DNA from 2 places in the Actinoalloteichus sp. GBA129-24 genome. Region 1 is predicted to be linked to the other one. Evidence: riboswitches for the same ligand, from Rfam matches in the RefSeq annotation. Region 1 holds a riboswitch; the other holds the start of a gene.

Evidence for each region. A riboswitch is a leader RNA that binds a small molecule or an ion and turns the genes downstream of it on or off. The one in region 1 is predicted to bind cobalamin.
Region 2: another riboswitch for cobalamin. It lies ahead of UA75_RS33115 (hypothetical protein); the one in region 1 lies ahead of metE (5-methyltetrahydropteroyltriglutamate--homocysteine S-methyltransferase).

The regions. Positions count from the first base shown of each region.
Region 1 is NZ_CP016077.1:2,547,017-2,552,614, forward strand. It holds gene UA75_RS11440 (acyl-CoA thioesterase) at 417-965, opposite strand; cobalamin riboswitch at 1,075-1,298, shown strand; gene metE (5-methyltetrahydropteroyltriglutamate--homocysteine S-methyltransferase) at 1,447-3,747, shown strand; gene UA75_RS11450 (S-(hydroxymethyl)mycothiol dehydrogenase) at 4,006-5,091, shown strand; gene UA75_RS11455 (MBL fold metallo-hydrolase) at 5,091-5,598, shown strand, end outside.
Region 2 is NZ_CP016077.1:4,333,742-4,339,339, reverse strand. It holds gene UA75_RS18685 (hypothetical protein) at 1-650, opposite strand, end outside; gene UA75_RS33120 (prenyltransferase/squalene oxidase repeat-containing protein) at 647-2,233, opposite strand; gene UA75_RS33115 (hypothetical protein) at 2,233-2,817, opposite strand; cobalamin riboswitch at 2,904-3,045, opposite strand; gene UA75_RS18675 (ferredoxin) at 3,483-3,677, opposite strand; gene UA75_RS18670 (cytochrome P450) at 3,973-5,184, opposite strand; gene UA75_RS18665 (LacI family DNA-binding transcriptional regulator) at 5,574-5,598, shown strand, end outside.

The DNA of each region.
Region 1 (5,598 bases):
TCGGTGAGGGGGAAGCCGTCACGGTGTGGGGCGGCGGCCCTGCGGACGGCACGGCAGGCGGGTGCAGGGGGGAGGCCCGTCTGTGGTGTCGCCCGATGTCTGCTCGGGTCCGCTGTTGCACGTGCGGGCGGTTCGTCGTCGATGAGGGGTGACGACGAACCGCCCGCACTCGGCTTCTCCGCCCCGACCATCCTCGCCGGGCCTGCCTGTCGGCGGGTTCGCCTGCGCCGGGACGCAGCCATCGTTCGCTGCGAGCGCCGAGGGCGGGCGGCTGCCCTGCCTCGCAGGCCGCGTGCGGCGGGGAGTGGTCGGGCGGGCACCGGTCCGGCCCCGCCGAGCGACCTCGCCGGCCTGGCCCGGACGGGACAGGCCGCCGCCGTGCCTGCCCGCCGGATCGCCTCGGCGCCGACCGTGACTCAGGAGCGGGCAGCGGGGTCCGAGGCCGCAGGCTCGGGGCCGACCTCTCGACTGCGCTTGATGGCCGCGCGTCGGGCCAACCGGTGCTCACGGCGGATGCCCGCCTCGGCGTGCCGTCGTCGATCGGTCGCCGACTCGGGAAGGACCTCGGGAACCGGTCTCGGCTTCCCGTCGGAGTCGACCGCGACGAACACCAGGTAGGCGCTCGCCACATGCGTGGGCGGCACCGACTCGTTCCAGCGCTCGGCCACGACCCGCACCCCGACCTCCATCGAGGTGCGACCCGTCCAGTTGACCTGGGCGCTGGCGTGTACGAGATCACCGACGCGAACCGGGATCAGGAACAGCATCTCGTCCATGAACACTGTCAGCGCCGTGCCACCCGAGTGTCGCCCGGCGCAGGCCGCCGCGACGTCGTCGACGAACTTCATGATCACGCCGCCGTGCACCGTGCCGTACAGGTTCGTCTCGGTCGCGGTCATGATCTGACTGAGCGTGGTGGCCGCTGCCGAGGTCGGCTTACCGGGAAGCTCGGAGACGGGATGCATGGCGTCGAGGGTAGGCGATCCCGGCCTGCGAGATGTCGAGTCCGCGTCGAGACGAGCCCGTTAGGATCGGTTTCGCCGATGGTTCGTCGGCGTCCACGGCCCACGCCGAACGGCGTGGATCAGCGGCGGTGACGAGGCAAGAGGGAACCCGGTGGGAATCCGGGACTGCCCCGCAGCGGTGAGCGGGAACGAACTCCGTCACCGTCCTCACAGCGAGGACGGTCACAGCACTGGAGGTCCGGCCTCCGGGAAGCGACGGACAGTAGGTCAGCCGACCTCGACGGTCGGAAGCGCCCGTGAGTCCGAAGACCTGCCGTCGGCGGCGCGGTCCCGACGGGTCCGTGCCGCTCCGAGGTCTTCGCGGGAGGACCGGGGTGAGCAGTCAGTCGGGGACCGGTCTCGGTCCTGCCCGTTCTGCTCGCGTTCCGGTCGCTCGCGTGCCCGCCTCGGGGTTTCGTTGCCGCCTCGCGAGGAGAGAGCAGTGACCCATCGCACGCATGTCCCGGCGCTCGGCGCCACGGTCCTGGGCTACCCCCGGATCGGACCCGATCGAGAACTCAAGCGTGCCCTGGAGGCGTACTGGGCCGGGCGGATCGACGCCTCGGCCCTGCACGAGGTCGCGGCCGCATTGCGCGCGGCCACCTGGACGGCCTTGCGGGACGCAGGCCTCGGCTCGGTGCCCTCCAACACGTTCTCCTACTACGACCAGGTCCTCGACACGGCGGTCCTGGTCGACGCGTTGCCCGCCCGCTATACCGAGTCGGGTCGCACGCCGTTGGACGCCTACTTCGCCGCCGCCAGGGGAGCCGACTCCCTCGCGCCCCTGGAGCTGACCAAGTGGTTCGACACCAATTATCACTACCTGGTGCCCGAACTGGGCCCGGACACCGTGCTGCGACTGGCCGGCCGCAAGCCGGTCGAGGAGTTCCGGGAGGCCGCTGCCCTCGGCATCACCACCCGGCCGGTGCTGATCGGGCCGGTCACGTTCCTGCTGCTCTCCAAGTCCGCCCCCGACGCTCCGGCAGGCTTCGACCGGCTGGACCTGCTCGACGCGATGATCGACACACAGCTGGAACTCCTCGCCGAGCTGGCGGACGCGGGCGCGGAATGGGTCCAGTTCGACGAACCCGCCTTCGCAGCCGATCGGACTCCGGCGGAACTCGACGCGCTCGCCCATGCCTACCGCAGGCTCGGCGAGGCTCAGCGGCGACCCAATCTCCTGGTCACCGGCTATCACGGTGCACTCGCTGACGCACTGGGCGTGCTCGCCGACGCGCCGATCGAGGCCGTCGGACTCGACCTCGTGGCGGGTCGGGCCGACCTGGTGGGCATCGCGAGCATCGCCGGGATTCGGAACAAGACCCTCCTCGCCGGGGTCGTCGACGGACGCAACGTCTGGCGCACCGACCTCGACGAGGCCCTCGCCTACTGCGCGACTCTGCTCGGGGTGGCCGACAAGGTCGAGGTCGGCACCTCCGCGCCGTTGCTGCACGTCCCCTACGACCTCGACGCCGAATCCGGGCTCGACCCCGCGCTGCGTGCCCGGCTCGCCTTCGCTCGACAGAAGGTGGACGAGGTCGTCCTGCTGAGCAAGGCGCTCAGCGGGGCCGACGAGGTGGCCGCCGAGCTCCAGGAGTCGCGGCGGGCCCTGCGGGCACGCGAAGGCGCGGCAGCCCGCGACCAGCGGGTCAGGGCCAGGCTCGACTCGCTGCGTCCGGAGCACAGCAGGCGGGCCGACTATCAGGTCCGGGTCGAGGGCCAGGCCGAACGGCTGGGCCTGCCGCCGCTGGCCACCACGACCATCGGCTCCTTCCCCCAGACCGGCGGGGTTCGCCGGGCGAGGGCGGACCGCCGGGCGGGCCGGATCGACGAGGACGAGTACCGGCGGCGGATGCGCGCGGAGATCGCCGACGTCATCGCGCTTCAGGAGGACATCGGCCTGGACGTGCTGGTCCACGGCGAACCGGAACGCAATGACATGGTGCAGTACTTCGCCGAGAACCTGGCGGGCTTCCTGTCCACCGAGCACGGCTGGGTGCAGTCCTACGGCTCCCGCTGTGTCCGGCCGCCGATCATCCACGGCGACGTCAGCAGGCCCGCCCCGATGACCGTCGAGTGGAGTTCCTACGCACAGTCGCTGACCGAGCGGCCGGTCAAGGGGATGCTCACCGGACCGGTCACGATCCTGGCCTGGTCTTTCGTCCGAGACGATCAGCCGCTCGGCGACACGGCACGCCAGGTGGCGCTGGCGCTCCGCGACGAGATCCGCGATCTGGAGAGCGCCGGGCTGCGCATCGTGCAGGTGGACGAACCCGCGTTGCGGGAGCTGCTGCCGCTGCGGGAGGCCGACCGCGCCGACTACCTCGCCTGGGCGGTCGACTCCTTCCGGCTGGCGACCTCCGGCGCCGCCGACAGCACGCAGATCCACACCCATCTGTGCTACTCGGAGTTCGGGGACGTCATCGACGCGATCGACGCGCTCGACGCGGACGTGACGACGATCGAGGCGGCGCGCTCTCGGATGGAGGTGCTGGACGACCTGCACAAGATCGGCTACCGCCGAGGCGTGGGTCCCGGCGTCTACGACATCCATTCGCCGCGAGTGCCCGACGAGGCCGAGGTGACCCGGCTGATCGGCGCGGCGCTGGACGCGGTGCCCGGCGACCGGTTGTGGGTGAATCCCGACTGCGGCCTGAAGACCAGGGGATACGCCGAGGTCGAACCCGCCCTGCGTGCCATGGTCTCGGCGGCCCGAGCCCTGCGGACGCAGGTTCGCGGCTGACGTTCGCCGATGCCCGGCGCCGGACGTCACCCGCGAGTGAGTCCGGCGCCGGGCGTCGAGCGATCCGCTGGATCGGCCGTTCTTCCCGGCAGGCGGCGGCCGATCCGACCCCGAGGCACTCGGTGTGTGCGTCACCCCCGGAAGGGGGCCTGCGGACTCCCCGCGTGGCGGTGGATCGGCGGCCTGTGCTGCTCTACCGTGATCCTTCGCCCCGACGCCGCCGAGGCGCCGGGCACCGGGTCGACCAGAGGAGTTCGGATGCCGCAGCAGGTCAGAGCGGTCGTGGCCACCGCACGGGACGCCCCCGTCACCGTCGAGACGATCGTGGTCCCCGATCCGGGACCGGGCGAGGTGGTGGTGGACGTCGCGGCGTGCGGGGTGTGCCACACGGACCTGCACTACCGGCAGGGCGGTATCAACGACGAGTTCCCCTTCCTCCTCGGACACGAGGCGGCGGGCACCGTCGAGTCCGTCGGCGAGGGCGTCGAGGACGTCGCCGTGGGCGATTACGTGGTGTTGAACTGGCGTGCGGTCTGCGGCCGATGTCGCGCGTGCAGCCGGGGCCGACCCTGGTACTGCTTCGCGACGCACAACGCGACGCAGCAGATGACGCTGACCGACGGCACCCCGCTGTCCCCGGCGCTGGGCATCGGGGCCTTCGCCGAGAAGACCCTGGTCCACCAGGGCCAGTGCACGAAGGTCGACCCGAAGGCCGAGGCGGCGGTGGCCGGGCTGCTCGGCTGCGGCGTCATGGCCGGGCTCGGCGCGGCGATCAACACCGGCGAGGTCGGTCGGGGCGACTCGGTGGCGGTCATCGGCTGCGGCGGAGTGGGCGCGGCGGCCGTGGCGGGTGCGCGGCTCGCGGGCGCGTCCAAGATCATCGCGGTGGATCTGGACCCGCAGAAGCTGGAGTGGGCCACCGGGCTGGGCGCAACCGACACCGTGCGTGCCGACCAGGTCGACGTGGTCGCCGCCGTCAAGGAGCTGACCGGCGGGCACGGGGCGGACGTCGTCATCGACGCCGTGGGAATCCCGCAGACCTTCACGCAGGCCTTCTACGCGCGCGATCTCGCCGGGAAGGTCGTGCTGGTCGGGGTGCCCACCCCGGAGATGACGCTGGAACTGCCGCTGCTGGACGTGTTCTCCCGAGGTGGCGCGGTCAAGTCCTCCTGGTACGGCGACTGTCTGCCCAGCCGCGACTTCCCGATGCTGATCGACCTCTACCTCCAGGGCAGGCTCGATCTGAAGGCCTTCGTCACCGAGAAGATCGGGCTGGAAGACGTCGAGGACGCCTTCGCTCGGATGCATCAGGGCGACGTACTTCGCTCGGTGGTGGTGCTCTGATGGCGGCGCGGATCGAGCAGGTCGTCACCTCGGGAGTCTTCAGCCTGGACGACCAGGACTTCGAGGTCGACAACAATGTCTGGCTGATCGGCGACGATGCCGAGGTCGTCGTGGTGGACCCCTCGCACGACCCGGCGGCCGTCGAGCAGGCGGTGGCGGGCCGCCGGGTGACGGCCGTGGTCTGCACCCACGGGCACAACGACCACGTCAACGGGTCGGTGGCCCTCGGCGCCGCCGTCGGCGCGCCCGTGCTGCTGAATCCCGCCGATCGTGAGCTCTGGGACCAGGCGCACCCCGGTGTCGAGCCGGGCGGTGAGCTGGTCGACGGGCAGGTGCTCACGGTCGCGGGCATCGAACTGCACGTCCTGGCCACGCCCGGCCACACCTGGGGCTCGGTGAGCCTCCATGCCCCGGCACTGTCCGCCGTCTTCACCGGCGACACCCTGTTCGAGGGCGGGCCGGGGGCCACCGGTCGGTCGTTCTCCGACTTCCCCACGATCATCGCCT
Region 2 (5,598 bases), 1.8 Mb from region 1:
GTGGGATCGGCCGGGTTCTCGGGATCGGTGGCGGCCCCGTCCGTGGGCGCCGTACCGCCCTCGGCGGGCTGCGCAGGCTGATGCGGCCGGTCGGCCGAACCGCCGGGCGCGGGATCCCCCGGCGCGGCGGGCGGGGCCGGATCGCCGGGATTCGGTGCGTCGCCTGGTCCGCTCGGAGCGAACCGTGCCCTGGCCGCCGAACCCGTCATCCCCGGTGGATCGCCCGCGCCGAAGGACCAGCCCTCGACGCGGTCGGCCTCGGGATAGGACGCCATCGCGCCCCGTGTGCTGTACGACCAGCTGCCGCCGCCCTCGTCGATCCAGTACGACCAGTAGGCGTCCCCGGAGGGCGTGTCGTCGCACGGTTCCTGATCGGGGCCGGGCCGATCGTCGATGCGGCAGACGAACCCGGCACCGTCGTGCGCGGTGCCCGCGAGTCGGAAGCCTGCCTCCTGCAACGCCGCGTATCCCGTCTCGGGCGTGCCGGGGACGCAGCGGGACACGGTGCCCCCGAGCGAACCGAAGTCCACGACCACCACGACGCCGGTCTCCGCCGTGCAGGCCTGCGCGGCGGCCGGGGCGGGCGTCGGGGCGGCCAGGGTGACGGCGGCGGCGAACAGCGCCGTGCCCAGCAGACGCGTCAGTCTCATCGCGGCACTCCGCCCCGTCGACGTGGCCTGCTGATCAGCAGGTAGCTGATCGCCGCCAGCAGCAGCGCCACGCCCGCCGAGGACGCCAGCCCGACGGGACTGCGCAGGAAGTCGCCGACCAATGCCAACGAGGTCGCAGGCGCGGCCGTCTGCTCGGCCGGCCTGTCCACCGCCCGAGGCTCCTGGGCGACCGCCAAGGGAGGATCGACCCGAGGGGTCTGATCGACGGCGTCGGGATTCTCGCCCGCCTCGCCCTGCGCGCCGTCGAGACCGGGACTGCCCGGATCACCGCCGAGCCCCGACTGGCCGGGATACCCCGGCTCGCCAGGTAACCCGGGCTGCCCGGGAAGCCCCGGTTGTCCCGGCTGACCGGGAAGGCCGGGCTGACCGGGCTGACCCGGTTGTCCCGGCTCGCCGGGACTGCCGTCGGGCGGCTCGGGCGGCGGCGTGGTCGTCGGCGGCTCGGGCGGCTCGACGGGTGGTGTCGCCGACAGCCCGAGCAGCGCCTGCGCGGTCGCCCGCCGCAGCCGGTCCTGGTTGCCCGCGCGGCTCCAGTACAGCGGCCCGTCGGTCTGGACGTCCAGGTAGTCGCGCGCCGAGTAGGAGACCGCGCCGGTCATGGCGCCGGGGTCGACACCGGCACGGAGCTGGATCGAGGTCAGCCAGCCGCCCGCGCGTCCGGCGGGCCCCGTCTGGTCCGCGACGGTGAGCGCGAGGGCGGCGAGACCGGTGCTGTTGGCGTTGCGGGTCTGCTCGATCAGCTCCGGCGTGGAGGAGTCGAAGCCGAAGGCGCCGTCGTGGTACTGCCGGTCGAGCAGCCAGCGCACGCCCCGATCCAGGGCGCCCGCGTTACCGCCGACCTCGGCCAGCGCCCAGACGGCCATCGCCGTGTTGTCGACGCTGACCAGCGCGTCGTCGCTGCCCGCGCAGGTCGAGCCGACGTTCTCGGGCGGGGGGTTCGCGCGGAAGCCGCCGCTGGGGCACTGTTGCCGCACCAGGTAGTCGATGCTCGCTCGCTGATCGATCGGCGTGCCGGTGTGCCGGGCGTGCTCGTCCATGGCGATCAACGCCAGCGCCTGGGAGAAGGTGTTCGACAGGTCTCGTCGCGGGTCGTAATCACCCGCGTTCAGGTTGCGGTACCGACCGTCGACGTCGAGCGTCGCGGTGAGCCGGTCCACCAGGTCGATCGGGACACCGTTGGAGTCGACGCCCCAGTCCGCCGGGTCGACCCCGGCCCGCAGGGCGACCATCAGTCGTTTCGCGAGAACACCGGAGTTGGCGAGGTTGCCGTTGTAGAACATCTCGCGCAGCGCGCGGACGCCGAGATCGAAGGTCGTCCCGGTGCGGCCCGCCGCATGCAGGCCGAGCAGCGCATCCGCCTGCAGGCCCGCGTCGGGGGAACCAGGGGTGGCGCTGGGATAGACGTAGTCGAGTCGGACGAACTCCCGTTCCAGGAACTCGGCCGCCGTGCCCGCCTCGGCCGACGCGGCGATGATCGCCGGGTCTGCCGAGGCGGCAGAGGGAACGACCGTCGAGGCGAGGAGCAGCGCTCCCGCCGTCAGGCCGAGGAGAGGCTTGAGCATCAGCTGGTCGGCGTCCAGTTCGGGTCGAGTGCCTCGTCCAGCGTCAGGCTCATCTCGTTCGGGTCGGCCACGGTGCCCGCCCCGAAGGAGAAGCCGAGGACGTCGCCCAACGGCGGGTCGTAGGTGTCCACGCCCTCATCCGCATAACCCCACGCGTCGCCGGCCACGTCGGGCACCCAGAACGCCCAGTACGGCGCGTTGGGCAGGAAACCGTCGCACGCGTCGGCGGTGGCCGAGGGCAGGCCGTCGATCCGGCACAGGTACTGGTAGGGGCCGGTCTCGCCCTGTCCGATGCCGTGCTCCGGCGCGACGTCCACATCGGTCAGCGCGGCGAACGCGGTCGCCGGGTCGCCGTCGGTGCACCGCCGGACGACGTCGCCGCCCGCGTGTCCGGTGAAGTCGACGACCACCGTGACGCCGGTCGTCCCGGTGCAGGGACCGTCGGTCCAGGCGACGGTGACCGAGTCGTCGGCGGTGGGCGCGGCGGCCGGGACGGCCGCGACGGCCGTGCCGCCGAACAGAAGCAGAGAACCTGCGAAGAGGCCGGTTAAGAGACGACGCCGGACGGAGAGGCTCAAGGACATGGCCTGTGAGTTCCCTTCGGTTCGGGCAGACCGCAGTCCGGAGCCGCGCAGGCTCCGAAGCTCCGCGCTGCACACCACGACAGAGGAGCCGAGCAGTACCGCACGACGGGCATTCCGACTGACACCCGAGGAACACGGGTGCTCACGGCTGCGGGACAGTGCCGGACTCACACCGGCTTCCCCCATCGAACGGCAGGACGCATTCGTCTCTTGTGGAGAGACGACCTCTCGACGGTAGCTCATCGGGCAGCGTGGAGGAAGACGCCTTCTTCACCACAGGTTCACATCGGGTGGCGGCGGGCGGGGCGCGCGAGGGGGCGTGTCCTGCGGGCTGCGGTGCACGGGACCCCGGCGCATGCGCCAGGGCGGAGCCCCGAACACGGCGGCAGGGCACCCGCGGGCCTGTCTGCCTCGGCGTCTTCCTTCGCCGACGCGGCTCGGCAGTGTGGCTGTCAGCGACTCGCGCCTTCCGTGCCGACGGCGGCTCGCCGAGATGGACTTCGGTTGCGGCGGGCCGCCGTGGCTCTGTGGCGGCTCGCCGCCGTTGGCCCTCTGTCGGCTTGCCGCCGTGCCCAGCCGGGGCCCGGACCGATCCGCCCGCGACATCCGGTCCGCCCGCGGCCCCGGCCCGCGTCACCCTCGGAGCGCCCCGGCCCGCATGGCCGTCACGTGGTGACGGTGATCGCCATGCCGGGGCACACCGCCGCCGCCTCCCGGACCGGGCCGTGCTGGCCCTCGGGAGGATCGGCGTCGAGCAGCAGGACGATGCCGTCGTCCTCCCGTTGATCGAACACCGCCGGGGCGAGCAGCACACACTGGCCCGCTCCACAGCACTTCTGGGTGTCCACGTCCACGTGCATCGGGTGGCTCCTCTCATCGGGGACGGCCCGCTAAGGCCGATGGAAGTCCGCGCAGCCTGGTCGGCATCGCGGTCGAGGTGCCCCGGGTGGGGCGTCCGGCGGACACGTCCAACGCGTGCCCGCCGACCGCCGACCGCCGCGCGCCGACGGCGAGGCCTGCTCGCCCCAGCCGGCGGGCACCGCAGATCGCCTGCGGCACGGCCGATCGGACGCTGGTCGGCCCGGCCCGGCGGGCGCCGGATGAGGGCCGCATCACGCCGGAATGATCAGCGCAGCACGGATCTCGGGCGTCCGGTCACCACCGGACCGGCAGTCGATCGAGCCCGCCGACGAGCAGCCCCTGCCGGAGAGGCAGCTCCTCGACACCGACGGCGAGTTCCAGTCCCGGCAGCCTGCGCACCAGCACGCTCAGCACGGCCTGGAGTTCGGTGCGGGCCAAAGCCTGCCCGAGACACGAGTGCGGGCCGATCCCGAAGGCGAGATGCGGATTCGGCGCCCGTCGCAGGTCCATGGCGTCGGCGTCGGCGAAGGCCTGCTCGTCGCGATTGGCCGAGGCGAGACTGGTGACGACCGTGGTTCCCCTGGTCACGGTCCGGCCGCCCACCTCGATGTCCTCGGTGAGGTAGCGGGGCAGGCCGAAGCCTGCGTTGGCGTCGAAGCGCAGCGCCTCCTCGGCGGCCGTGCGCACCAACGAGGGGTCGGCGACCAGCGCCGTCCACCGCTCGCGCTCGCCGAGCAGCAGCACCACCATCTTCGAGATCATGTTCGCGGTGGTCTCGTGTCCCGCGACCAGCAGGCCCTGCCCGGTGAGCATGAGCAGCTCCTCCGGCAGCCTGCCGTCTGCGGAGTCCGCGACGGCGATCAGCTCGCTCAGCAGGTCCTCGCCGGGATCGGCCCGGCGGGTCGCGATGTGGGCCGCGAAGTATTCGCCGAACTCCTGCTGTGCGGCGTCGATCTCCGCCTGCTCGTACCGATCGAGGCTGAGCATGGTGTCCGACCAGTAGGAGAAGCGGTCCCGGTCGGAGTCCGGCACGCCCAACAGGTCGCAGATCACCCACACCGGCAACGGGAAGGCGAAGGAGGAGACGAGGTCGGCGGGCGCGCCCCGCTCGCACATCTCGTCGAGGAGCCGATCGGCCATCGCCTCGATGGCGGGCCGCATCTGGGACATCCGCTTGGCGGTGAACGCCTTGCCGACCAGCCTGCGCCACTGCTGGTGCGCGTCCGTGGAGGAGTCGATCTGACTCTCGGACGCGAAGATCCCGCCGGACTCGTTGGCCGTGACCCGAGCGGCGTCGTCGGCGCTGAGCGAGCGGGTGAACCGGGGGTCGGCGAGGACCTGCTTCACGTCCTCGTAGCGCGTGAGCAGCAACGCCTCGTCGCCGCTGGCCAGCCGGACGGCGGCGACCGGACACTCCTGCCGGAGGCGGGCCCACTCCAGCGGCGGCTCGTTGGGCGTGGGCAGGACGAAGGGGTAGTCGAGCGGCTGTCGGTCCTCGGTGGTCACTGAGTTCCTCCTGGGACGGCGACGGCGCCGCCGGGACGGTTCCGCCGCGCCTGGTCTCGTCTGCTGGTCGATCGCGGGGGAGCGCTGGGCGACGACGCGCCGGAGCCTGCACCTCGACCCGACACCCGGCCGTCTCCGGCGGAGACGGGTGGCGACGAGCCGGGCCCGCGAGGCAGGCTGCTGTGGTGGTGGGTGCCCTGACCGGTCGAACGGCCTGCGGGCCGGATCGGGCCGGGCGTCTCGGGCGGTGCCTGTCGGAGGTCGGTCGGGATCACGGCAGTGCGGTCGATGATCCGAAGCTAGCACGTGCTAGTAGAGCTAGGCAGCTAAGATTGCCCGATCGGAGCAGCGGCGGGATCGGTGCGGCGGCGAATGAGGTGCACACCGGGATGACGACGGGCAGACGGGTCACGG